Regions from separate parts of the Anoxybacillus sp. P3H1B genome, predicted to be linked through region 2. Evidence: a T-box and tRNA genes for the amino acid it is inferred to sense, from the RefSeq annotation. Region 2 holds a T-box; the other regions hold tRNA genes.

Region 1 (3,256 bases), 250 kb from region 2:
CGCGGGTTCGAGTCCCGTCTTCCGCTCCAGCCACGCCGGGGTGGCGGAATTGGCAGACGCACAGGACTTAAAATCCTGCGGTAGGTGACTACCGTGCCGGTTCGAGTCCGGCCCTCGGCATCTGCGCTCGTAGCTCAATTGGATAGAGCATCTGACTACGGATCAGAAGGTTAGGGGTTCGAATCCTCTCGAGCGCGCCATACGGGAAGTAGCTCAGCTTGGTAGAGCACATGGTTTGGGACCATGGGGTCGCAGGTTCGAATCCTGTCTTCCCGACCATTTGGAACGAAGGGGCCTTAGCTCAGCTGGGAGAGCGCCTGCTTTGCACGCAGGAGGTCATCGGTTCGATCCCGATAGGCTCCACCATGATTTAACGTATGGCGGTGTAGCTCAGCTGGCTAGAGCGTACGGTTCATACCCGTGAGGTCGGGGGTTCGATCCCCTCCACCGCCATATTATGAATTTTGGACCTTTAGCTCAGCTGGTTAGAGCAGACGGCTCATAACCGTCCGGTCGTAGGTTCGAGTCCTACAAGGTCCACCATTTTGAAATTGTTTGGAGGAGTACCCAAGTCTGGCTGAAGGGGTCGGTCTTGAAAACCGAGAGGCGTCGAGAGGCGCGCGGGGGTTCGAATCCCTCCTCCTCCGCCATCAATATTAATAAGCTAATGATCATCGCGGGGTGGAGCAGCCAGGTAGCTCGTCGGGCTCATAACCCGAAGGTCGCAGGTTCAAATCCTGCCCCCGCAACCAAACAAAATGGTCCCGTAGTGTAGTGGTTAACATGCCTGCCTGTCACGCAGGAGATCGCGGGTTCGAGTCCCGTCGGGACCGCCATAAATGCGTATGGCTCGGTAGCTCAGTCGGTAGAGCAAAGGACTGAAAATCCTTGTGTCGGCGGTTCGATTCCGTCCCGAGCCACCATTTTTGTGTGAATGTTTGTAAATAAAGCGAATGAGTTGCTGAGAAAAGTGCTGTCTTTGGTGAATAATTTAGAAGAATAGCGCAAAAAAGCTTATGTCATGGCTGATTTTTCATAGAAATAAGCCGGCCTACCTCAATTGGTAGAGACGAGCGAAGCATCGGTGAAATGACTGCGAGTTGCCTCGACGCATTGGACATCTTGAAATATCTTGAAGAGGAAGAGGCACAGGACACATATGCTTTTATGGTTAGTTCTATGGATGAAGCCGACTTAGCTCAATTGGTAGAGCAACTGAATCGTAATCAGTAGGTTGCGGGTTCAAGTCCTGCAGTCGGCATTTTAACTTTTTTGAGTAATGGAGGGGTAGCGAAGTGGCCAAACGCGGCGGACTGTAAATCCGCTCCCTGTGGGTTCGGCGGTTCGAATCCGTCCCCCTCCACCAGTTAGGGGCATAGTTTAATGGTAGAACAGAGGTCTCCAAAACCTCCGGTGTGGGTTCGATTCCTACTGCCCCTGCCATTTTACAGCATGGCGGCTATGGCGAAGTGGTTAACGCACCAGATTGTGGCTCTGGCATTCGTGGGTTCGATTCCCACTAGTCGCCCCTTTTGAATATGAAGAGGATTGGGGTATAGCCAAGCGGTAAGGCAACGGACTTTGACTCCGTGATGCGTTGGTTCGAATCCAGCTACCCCAGCCAAATGCGGAAGTAGTTCAGTGGTAGAACACCACCTTGCCAAGGTGGGGGTCGCGGGTTCGAGTCCCGTCTTCCGCTTTGATGGCGGCATAGCCAAGTGGTAAGGCAGAGGTCTGCAAAACCTTTACCCCCGGTTCGAATCCGGGTGCCGCCTTTATCAAATGTAATGAATATAATTGTTATTGTTTAATTAGTTGACTAATAGTTTGTTTTGTGGTATAATATATCATGTTCTGATGTTTGTGATTTGCCGATGTGGCGGAATTGGCAGACGCGCACGACTCAAAATCGTGTTCCCGTGAGGGAGTGTGGGTTCGACTCCCACCATCGGCACCATTTATTTTAACAGGGATGACCTGTTTTTTATTTTAAATTTGCTTCGACAAAATTTTACTTTTTTTGCTTCAAAAAATTACAATTTTGTTTAGCTGTGGTTGCTATTATAGTATATGCACGGGTGTAGTTTAATGGTAAAACCTCAGCCGCGAGCGATACATCATTGTATAGACGACGAGTTGCCTCGACGCACAAAGCATCTTAGAATGAACTGGTAGAGGAAGAGGCATGGCATATCGGGACACTAGAAATTTGTAATGAAAAATTTGATAATTATGCGGGTGTAGTTTAGTGGTAAAACCTCAGCCTTCCAAGCTGATGTCGTGGGTTCGATTCCCATCACCCGCTCCATTTATACATACATAGGGGACAACGCAGTGTTTCGTTTCTTAGGAGAACGGGGCATTGCGTTTTTTGTTTTTACATGCACGTTTATTGTATGATTTTCATTGTCGATTCTCCTCCATGAATCTGTGTGAACATGCTTTGAATGGAGCTAATCATTTTTGCACACTCGGTTTGCTCCATTGCTGGAGATAAGTATACGATTTGTATGGCTTGTTTGGTACTGTATGTAACGGCCGTGCGTTCAGAATCTACAATAGGGCTTCCAAATGGACCAAGCTCATCTTTGGCAATCAGTTTTTTAGCTAATTGAACATGGCGGCCATTGATCGCCTGATATTGATCTTCCTCTGTACCGACTTCAATCGAAATATCTCCCTTTATTTGGTCGGCGTCATAAATTCCGATCGGTATTTTATAATAAAGGGAAAAGAAGTTATTGATGTCGGCAGCTGAGTGAATGGAAGGAATAAATTGCTGTTTTTGTATACGCCGATATAAGCTTTCTGAAGAAGGACGATATCGACTTGGATCAGTTCCAATGGCTTTAAAAATTTGCCGCCATTCATTGATTTCTTTCATTTCAATAATAGGCTTCTCGTGCCATTCAAAATAAATGGATTCTTGAAAAAGCTGCAATCTTCCCTTCAACATTTGCGGAGAATCGTCTACTACGATATTGTTGTAAGTGATGACTCCTACTTTGAATGTTGGAATGATATGCTTGAGTGTTTGTGATATATTGATGTTCATATGTTCACCTCTAGTTTTTAATTTCATTTTACCATGAATTTAATATTTTAGCGAAAGGAGGGATTAGCATGGATGTGAAAAAATTGAAAGAAGATATTATTCAATACAGCCAAACCATCGGAATTGATAAAATTGGCTTTGCAAGTGCTGATCCGTTTGTGGAACTAAAGGAACGCCTTCGTCTTCAGCAACAGCTTGGAT
Region 2 (3,256 bases):
CTTGAATGGCCTGAGCAATTTTAGCGTGAGCGTCGTCCGTATTATAGGACAGAGTGATTGGCGGCAAATCTTTTACATCCTTTAAGCCAAGCTCTTGAAGACCTTTTTGTAAATACTCTTTTGCTTTTTCGACATCGTTATCTTTGAAATATCCCTTTTCATTTTCAGGGAACATCGTTGGCGGCACAGCAGCCATCGCTGGAATTTGCTCGCCTTTTGTCACGTTTTCTACAATCGCTTTGCGGTCGATCGCATATGTGAATGCCTTGCGGATATTCACATTGTTGAATGGTGGTTTTTCCGTATTAAATTTGTACCAATACGTACCTGCGATTGGCTGAACGTGCAATTTACCTTCTTTCTTTAACTGCGGCAAAGAGTCTGTCGGCAATTGGCCAGTAGGCATTCCTGCCCAATCTAGCTCTCCGTTGTTAAACATGGAAAGCTCCGTATTGGTGTCATTGACCATCGCCATGTCGATTTTCTCAAGCTTGACGTTTTTCGCATCCCAATAGGATTCATTCTTTTCAAGAACGATTTTGCTGTTATGCTCCCAAGTGACCATTTTGAACGGACCGTTTGAAGTGTAATCAGGTCCTGCGTTTTTATACCAGTCTGGTTTTTGTTGAGCCACTTTGCTGTTCACTGGATAATACGTATAGAACGCTGTTAATTCTAAAAAGTAAGGGGTTGGAGCTTCAAGAGTCACTTGCAATGTTTTCTCGTCAAGTGCTTTTACGCCAACGTCCTCAGCTTTCGCCTTTCCTTCATTATAGGCTTGGCCATTTTTAATATAGTAAAGCTGATAAGCGTATTGTGATTCATTCTTTGGATCAAGCGCCCATTTCCAAGCATATTCGAAGTCTTGCGCTGTCACTGGGTCACCGTTTGTCCATTTTGCGTCGCGCAGCTTGAATGTGTAAGTCGTTAAATCATCGGAAACCTCGTAGCTTTCTGCAGCAGCTAATTCAGGTTTGCCGTCTTTAATGGTTGTCAACCCTTCGAATGTTTGGCGCAACACGTTACCAGAAACAGAGTCATTCGCCAAACCAGGATGTAGAGAAAACGGCTCAGTCTTAATGTTCACACGCAGCTCTTGCGGAACATCTGATTTTTTGCCTCCTGCTTTATCATCGCTGGCGTCATCTTTTTTGCTGAATCCGCCACAAGCAGCAAGGAAGAGACTAAGCACTAGCATTAAGCTGAACAAAAGAGATAGTCTTTTCTTCAATGAATTTCCCCCCTAGTAAAAAATTTTTATAGTCAAAAGTCCTACGTAAAAGCGCAGAACTTTTGGTACCCCAGTTGCATCTTGAGCCGGTATGTACAAGAGCCTAGATCCATCACTCTGGATGGAAAAATTTTATCTGCTCTACTACAGATCGAAAATATTAATATACTTAAAAAAGAAATCATTCTATATTTTTGTTTTTTCTGAATTTTCCATTTGTTAAAATTGTTTTTTTAACTTTATTTTTCAGCTAATTAGCATTTTATAGTTTTTTTCGATAAATGTAAATAAAAAAAATTACAAAATCACAAAAAAAAACTGAAAAAACAACAAATTAAAGCGTTTACATTTTCATTTTTTTTAAATTTATCCTTTCATTACACTATCAATTTATCACTTTAATTTAGGAAAGAGAATTTTTTGAAAATAATTTTTTCAATAAGCTTGATATAATAATACAGAAATAGGAAAATCGACGGTTATTTCTTGCACAAATGTTCTTCATGCATTAGAATAAAGAAAAAAACAGCATGCGATGAGAAAGAAGAGTACATGTTGTGATGCCTTCAGAGAGCTTGTGGTTGGTGGGAACAAGCGGCTAGCAATATGGAATGGGCTTTCGAGCATCTGGGCTGAACTGGAGAGTAGGCTCAGACGTTTGCCTTGCGTTATAGAGGCGCCATGCATGATACAGCATGGATCAGAGTGATTGCACGTTTCTGTGCAATAACTAGGGTGGCAACGCGGTCCTATCGTCCCTAATTTTCGCTAAGGGGAGATAGGGCCTTTATTTATGAGCAAATAATGGAAAAGGAGTGGTCTATCTCATGAAAACCATTTTTTCTGGCATCCAGCCAAGCGGAGTTCTCACCCTTGGAAACTATATTGGTGCCATGCGGCAGTTTGTTGAGCTGCAACACGAATATCAATGCTATTTTTGTATCGTCGATCAGCACGCGATTACCGTGCCGCAAGATCCAAAACAGCTTCGTCAAAATATCCGCAGCTTGGCGGCCTTCTATTTAGCGGTCGGCATTGATCCGAACACAGCCACTTTATTTGTGCAATCGGAAGTTCCTGCTCACGCGCAGGCCGGATGGATTTTACAGTGTCTTTCCTATATCGGAGAGCTTGAACGGATGACGCAATTTAAAGATAAATCGGCGGGAAAAGAGGCAGTGAGCGCGGGTCTATTAACATACCCGCCGTTAATGGCGGCTGATATTCTTCTTTATAAAACAGACATCGTTCCTGTTGGCGAAGATCAAAAGCAGCACATTGAATTAACTCGCGACTTAGCGGAGCGCTTCAATAAACGATACGGGGAAATTTTCACCATCCCTGAAGCGCGCATCCCAAAAGTCGGAGCGCGAATTATGTCATTGGCCGATCCATTGAAAAAAATGAGTAAATCGGATCCAAATCAAAAATCATATATTACGCTGTTAGATGATGCCAAAGCCATTGAAAAGAAAATTAAGAGCGCTGTAACCGATTCTGAAGGAACGATCCGCTACGACAAGGAAACGAAGCCTGGTGTTACTAACTTATTGAATATTTATTCCATTTTAGCAAATAAAACGATCGAACAATTAGAACAGCAATATGCCGGAAAAGGCTATGGAGAATTTAAAAGCGATTTAGCTCAAGTGATTATGGATGCCCTCGCTCCGGTTCAAGAGAAATATTATCATTTAATGGAAAGCAGCTCTCTTGATGACATCCTTGATAAAGGGGCAGAGAAAGCGAACCAAGTAGCAAACGAAATGCTCAAAAAAATGGAACATGCGATGGGATTAGGACGAAATCGAGGATAACAACAAAGCAAAAAAAGCAAGCCGCAACATCGGCTTGCTTTTTATTCAACCTCTTTAGTTAACCCGCGGCTCTTGCTCCATTTCCCACAGCTTTTCAAAAAATGGCTGTCCTTTAATCATTTTTTCGCATAGTTGAACGTGCTTTTCCGACCAATCGTATTTTGTTTCCTCATATAGCTGCTGCCATGCTTCTTCAAATGACATTTGC
Region 3 (3,256 bases), on a different contig from region 2:
AACGCAGGCTCGTTTAAAAGCATACGAAAAAGATCCAAGCATCTTCGGATTTCCTGTTTGGCCACAAGAGCGAGGAAAAACTGCTACTGAACTGTTGCAAATGGCTATTAAACCCGTCATCGATTTTATTCAGAAAAATCCAATCAAAAATTGGCCGATTGCCATTCGTGAATTGGATAAATATTCACTGGATACTTACTTGCGATACAATCCTTTTGGAATGAGGCTGTCCCGCGGCGCTATTGATATGATTAAATCCATTCAGACAGTAGAAGGATTTCCAGAGCTTTCTTTTTTGGAAATGCTGCGCGAATTAATGGTGCTATTTACCCCAAACATTAAATTTTATGAGATTACTGGCGGAAACGATCAGCTTCCTAAAGCGTTTGTCCCACAATTGCAAAATGATATTTTATATGGACAAAAGGTTCGAAAAATTGAACAAAATCAAAATCAGGTTACCGTCCATTCCGTGCATACCAAAATTTTAGAGCCATTTCAAATTACAGGCGATCTCGTCATTGTGACCATTCCATTTTCGATTTTACAATTTGTAGAGATCGAGCCAAGAAACTCTTTTTCCCAAAACAAGTGGAAAGCGATTCGCGAGCTTCACTATGTCGGTTCCACGAAAACTGGTATTCAATTTAAACATCGTTTCTGGGAAAAAGAAGGAATGTTTGGCGGTCGAACCATCTCTGATCTTCCAATTACTTATACTCAATATCCAAGCCACGGACTGGGAAGCTCTGGTCCAGGAGTTGTACTGGCCAGCTACACATGGGAAGACGATACGATACCATGGGATAGTTTAAGTGATGAAAATCGGCTAGAGTATACCCTTAAAAACTTGGCTGTTATTCATGGACAGCAGGTTTATCATGAGTTCGAAACAGGAATTAGCCATAGTTGGGTTCGTTATCCGTATTCTGGAGGGGCGTTTACGATGTTTAAGCCCGAGCAAGTCACTGAGCTTTCGCAATATATCGGTTCTCCCGAAGGAAGAGTCTATTTTGCAGGAGAACACGCTTCAACGGTTCACGGGTGGATCCAAGGGGCGATTGAGTCGGGAATTTGTACAGCATACGAAGTCCATAAAGTGCCAAAATCCTACCTTGAAGCGCAAACCACGCTAAAATAATCAAGGGGCCATATAGAAGCAACCAATGATCCAACGCGCAAACTGCAGCTTCAATAAAAATACGGCTTCCCTTCAAATCGCTCAATATGTTACGATTTCAGAACTCAGAGCTATCTAAAGCAACAACTACAAAAGACCAATCGAACTAACCTGAAGCAAAAGAGCTGCTTTTGCTCATTAAAAAAGGGGTTCCTTTTATAGGAAACCCCTTTTTTCAGCGTCCCAGGAGAGACTCGAACTCCCGACCGACGGCTTAGAAGGCCGCTGCTCTATCCTGCTGAGCTACTGGGACATCATCCTAAGCTTCTGTCACAAGCAATTTTCTATGCCTCTTTCATTTGTTCGAAAAACAGAGCAATGAGACGGTTCGTCGATCCATTGGACCGCCACAAGCGGGTGACGGGACTCGAACCCACGACATCAGCAACTCGTCACATATTCAATGACGTATCGCTCGTGGCTGAAGTTTTGCCACTAAACTGCACTCGCAACAAAGGCGGCACCCGGATTCGAACCGGGGGTAAAGGTTTTGCAGACCTCTGCCTTACCACTTGGCTATGCCGCCATCAAAGCGGAAGACGGGACTCGAACCCGCGACCCCCACCTTGGCAAGGTGGTGTTCTACCACTGAACTACTTCCGCATTTGGCTGGGGTAGCTGGATTCGAACCAACGCATCACGGAGTCAAAGTCCGTTGCCTTACCGCTTGGCTATACCCCAATCCTCTTCATATTCAAAAGGGGCGACTAGTGGGAATCGAACCCACGAATGCCAGAGCCACAATCTGGTGCGTTAACCACTTCGCCATAGCCGCCATGCTGTAAAATGGCAGGGGCAGTAGGAATCGAACCCACACCGGAGGTTTTGGAGACCTCTGTTCTACCATTAAACTATGCCCCTAACTGGTGGAGGGGGACGGATTCGAACCGCCGAACCCACAGGGAGCGGATTTACAGTCCGCCGCGTTTGGCCACTTCGCTACCCCTCCAGCTATAAAAAATGGCTCGAGACGGAATCGAACCGCCGACACAAGGATTTTCAGTCCTTTGCTCTACCGACTGAGCTATCGAGCCATGATACGATGTATATTGGTCCTATGTTTATATCGCCTTTCTCTTTCCATTCGCATCCGTACATTAAAACATGGTGCAGAACAGCTATTTTGTCAATATGACATAGGCGACGGGTCATTGATCAAACATTCCAGATAAGTTGACCATAAATCCCCTTTACTTTCCTATACAACAAAGCGAATTCACCGAAAACAGTTAAACATATGTATGTCTTTAAAATTATTGCAATAAAACTTCTATGATTCCGCTATCACTTATATGTATGACATCTAATCATGCGATATGTATAGGACGGAGGAGGAGGGATTCGAACCCCCGCGGGCTGTGACACCCCTATCGGTTTTCGAAACCGACCCCTTCAGCCAGACTTGGGTACTCCTCCATTCGATGGAGCCTATCGGGATCGAACCGATGACCTCCTGCGTGCAAAGCAGGCGCTCTCCCAGCTGAGCTAAGGCCCCAAAAATGAAACTGGTCGGGAAGACAGGATTTGAACCTGCGACCTCATGGACCCGAACCATGTGCTCTACCAAGCTGAGCTACTTCCCGCTCTAAAGCAACCGTTCACATATGAGCACTGATTACAAAGATCCTTTTGAAGCGGAAGACGGGACTCGAACCCGCGACCCCCACCTTGGCAAGGTGGTGTTCTACCACTGAACTACTTCCGCATGCTTAAAAACGTAAGCAAGTATTATTATAATAAAACAAGTGAGATTGTCAATATGATTTTTTTCAAGCCGTCACTATCTATATTTAAATAGCGACGATTTTTATTTTATATCGATACAAATAATTTGTCAATATATTTTTTAAGGAAAAACGGCCAAAAACAACCGTCACTAGCCTTTGCCTAAATTAACGCCTTAGAGCCATTCACATTCGGAATAATCTGTTTTTATGATTTTATCATACAATCGTTGTATAATGAATTTTGTACTTTTGCGCAACAAAGGGGGATCTCTATGGCTGCATTTATGCATTTGTTTGAAGCTTATCGATCACTTTGGTCCAATCGCTCGCTCAACAAAGAGGAAGAGCT

The links. A T-box is a leader RNA that pairs with one kind of tRNA and senses whether it is charged. The one in region 2 lies ahead of trpS (tryptophan--tRNA ligase), so its partner is inferred to be a tRNA-Trp.
Region 1: it has a tRNA-Trp gene. The T-box ahead of trpS (tryptophan--tRNA ligase) is inferred to sense a tRNA for this amino acid. The anticodon was not compared.
Region 3: it has a tRNA-Trp gene. The T-box ahead of trpS (tryptophan--tRNA ligase) is inferred to sense a tRNA for this amino acid. The anticodon was not compared.

The regions. Positions count from the first base shown of each region.
Region 1 is NZ_LPUG01000012.1:966-4,221, forward strand. Features, by position in the region: tRNA gene AT864_RS07160 (tRNA-Gly) at 1-29, shown strand, start outside; tRNA gene AT864_RS07165 (tRNA-Leu) at 35-120, shown strand; tRNA gene AT864_RS07170 (tRNA-Arg) at 124-200, shown strand; tRNA gene AT864_RS07175 (tRNA-Pro) at 203-279, shown strand; tRNA gene AT864_RS07180 (tRNA-Ala) at 291-366, shown strand; tRNA gene AT864_RS07185 (tRNA-Met) at 380-453, shown strand; tRNA gene AT864_RS07190 (tRNA-Ile) at 467-543, shown strand; tRNA gene AT864_RS07195 (tRNA-Ser) at 558-650, shown strand; tRNA gene AT864_RS07200 (tRNA-Met) at 676-752, shown strand; tRNA gene AT864_RS07205 (tRNA-Asp) at 761-836, shown strand; tRNA gene AT864_RS07210 (tRNA-Phe) at 848-923, shown strand; tRNA gene AT864_RS07215 (tRNA-Thr) at 1,189-1,261, shown strand; tRNA gene AT864_RS07220 (tRNA-Tyr) at 1,282-1,366, shown strand; tRNA gene AT864_RS07225 (tRNA-Trp) at 1,370-1,443, shown strand; tRNA gene AT864_RS07230 (tRNA-His) at 1,456-1,528, shown strand; tRNA gene AT864_RS07235 (tRNA-Gln) at 1,550-1,624, shown strand; tRNA gene AT864_RS07240 (tRNA-Gly) at 1,628-1,699, shown strand; tRNA gene AT864_RS07245 (tRNA-Cys) at 1,705-1,775, shown strand; tRNA gene AT864_RS07250 (tRNA-Leu) at 1,871-1,957, shown strand; tRNA gene AT864_RS07255 (tRNA-Gly) at 2,235-2,308, shown strand; gene AT864_RS07260 (B3/4 domain-containing protein) at 2,390-3,055, opposite strand; gene queG (tRNA epoxyqueuosine(34) reductase QueG) at 3,124-3,256, shown strand, end outside.
Region 2 is NZ_LPUG01000012.1:254,195-257,450, reverse strand. Features, by position in the region: gene AT864_RS08540 (peptide ABC transporter substrate-binding protein) at 1-1,231, opposite strand, end outside; T-box leader at 1,758-1,994, shown strand; gene trpS (tryptophan--tRNA ligase) at 2,059-3,048, shown strand; gene AT864_RS08530 (YjbA family protein) at 3,103-3,256, opposite strand, start outside.
Region 3 is NZ_LPUG01000009.1:7,080-10,335, forward strand. Features, by position in the region: gene AT864_RS00270 (flavin monoamine oxidase family protein) at 1-1,141, shown strand, start outside; tRNA gene AT864_RS00275 (tRNA-Arg) at 1,360-1,433, opposite strand; tRNA gene AT864_RS17805 (tRNA-Arg) at 1,533-1,630, opposite strand; tRNA gene AT864_RS00280 (tRNA-Cys) at 1,636-1,706, opposite strand; tRNA gene AT864_RS00285 (tRNA-Gly) at 1,712-1,783, opposite strand; tRNA gene AT864_RS00290 (tRNA-Gln) at 1,787-1,861, opposite strand; tRNA gene AT864_RS00295 (tRNA-His) at 1,883-1,955, opposite strand; tRNA gene AT864_RS00300 (tRNA-Trp) at 1,968-2,041, opposite strand; tRNA gene AT864_RS00305 (tRNA-Tyr) at 2,045-2,129, opposite strand; tRNA gene AT864_RS00310 (tRNA-Phe) at 2,142-2,214, opposite strand; tRNA gene AT864_RS00315 (tRNA-Ser) at 2,507-2,596, opposite strand; tRNA gene AT864_RS00320 (tRNA-Ala) at 2,603-2,675, opposite strand; tRNA gene AT864_RS00325 (tRNA-Pro) at 2,687-2,763, opposite strand; tRNA gene AT864_RS00330 (tRNA-Gly) at 2,814-2,885, opposite strand; gene AT864_RS00335 (hypothetical protein) at 3,180-3,256, shown strand, end outside.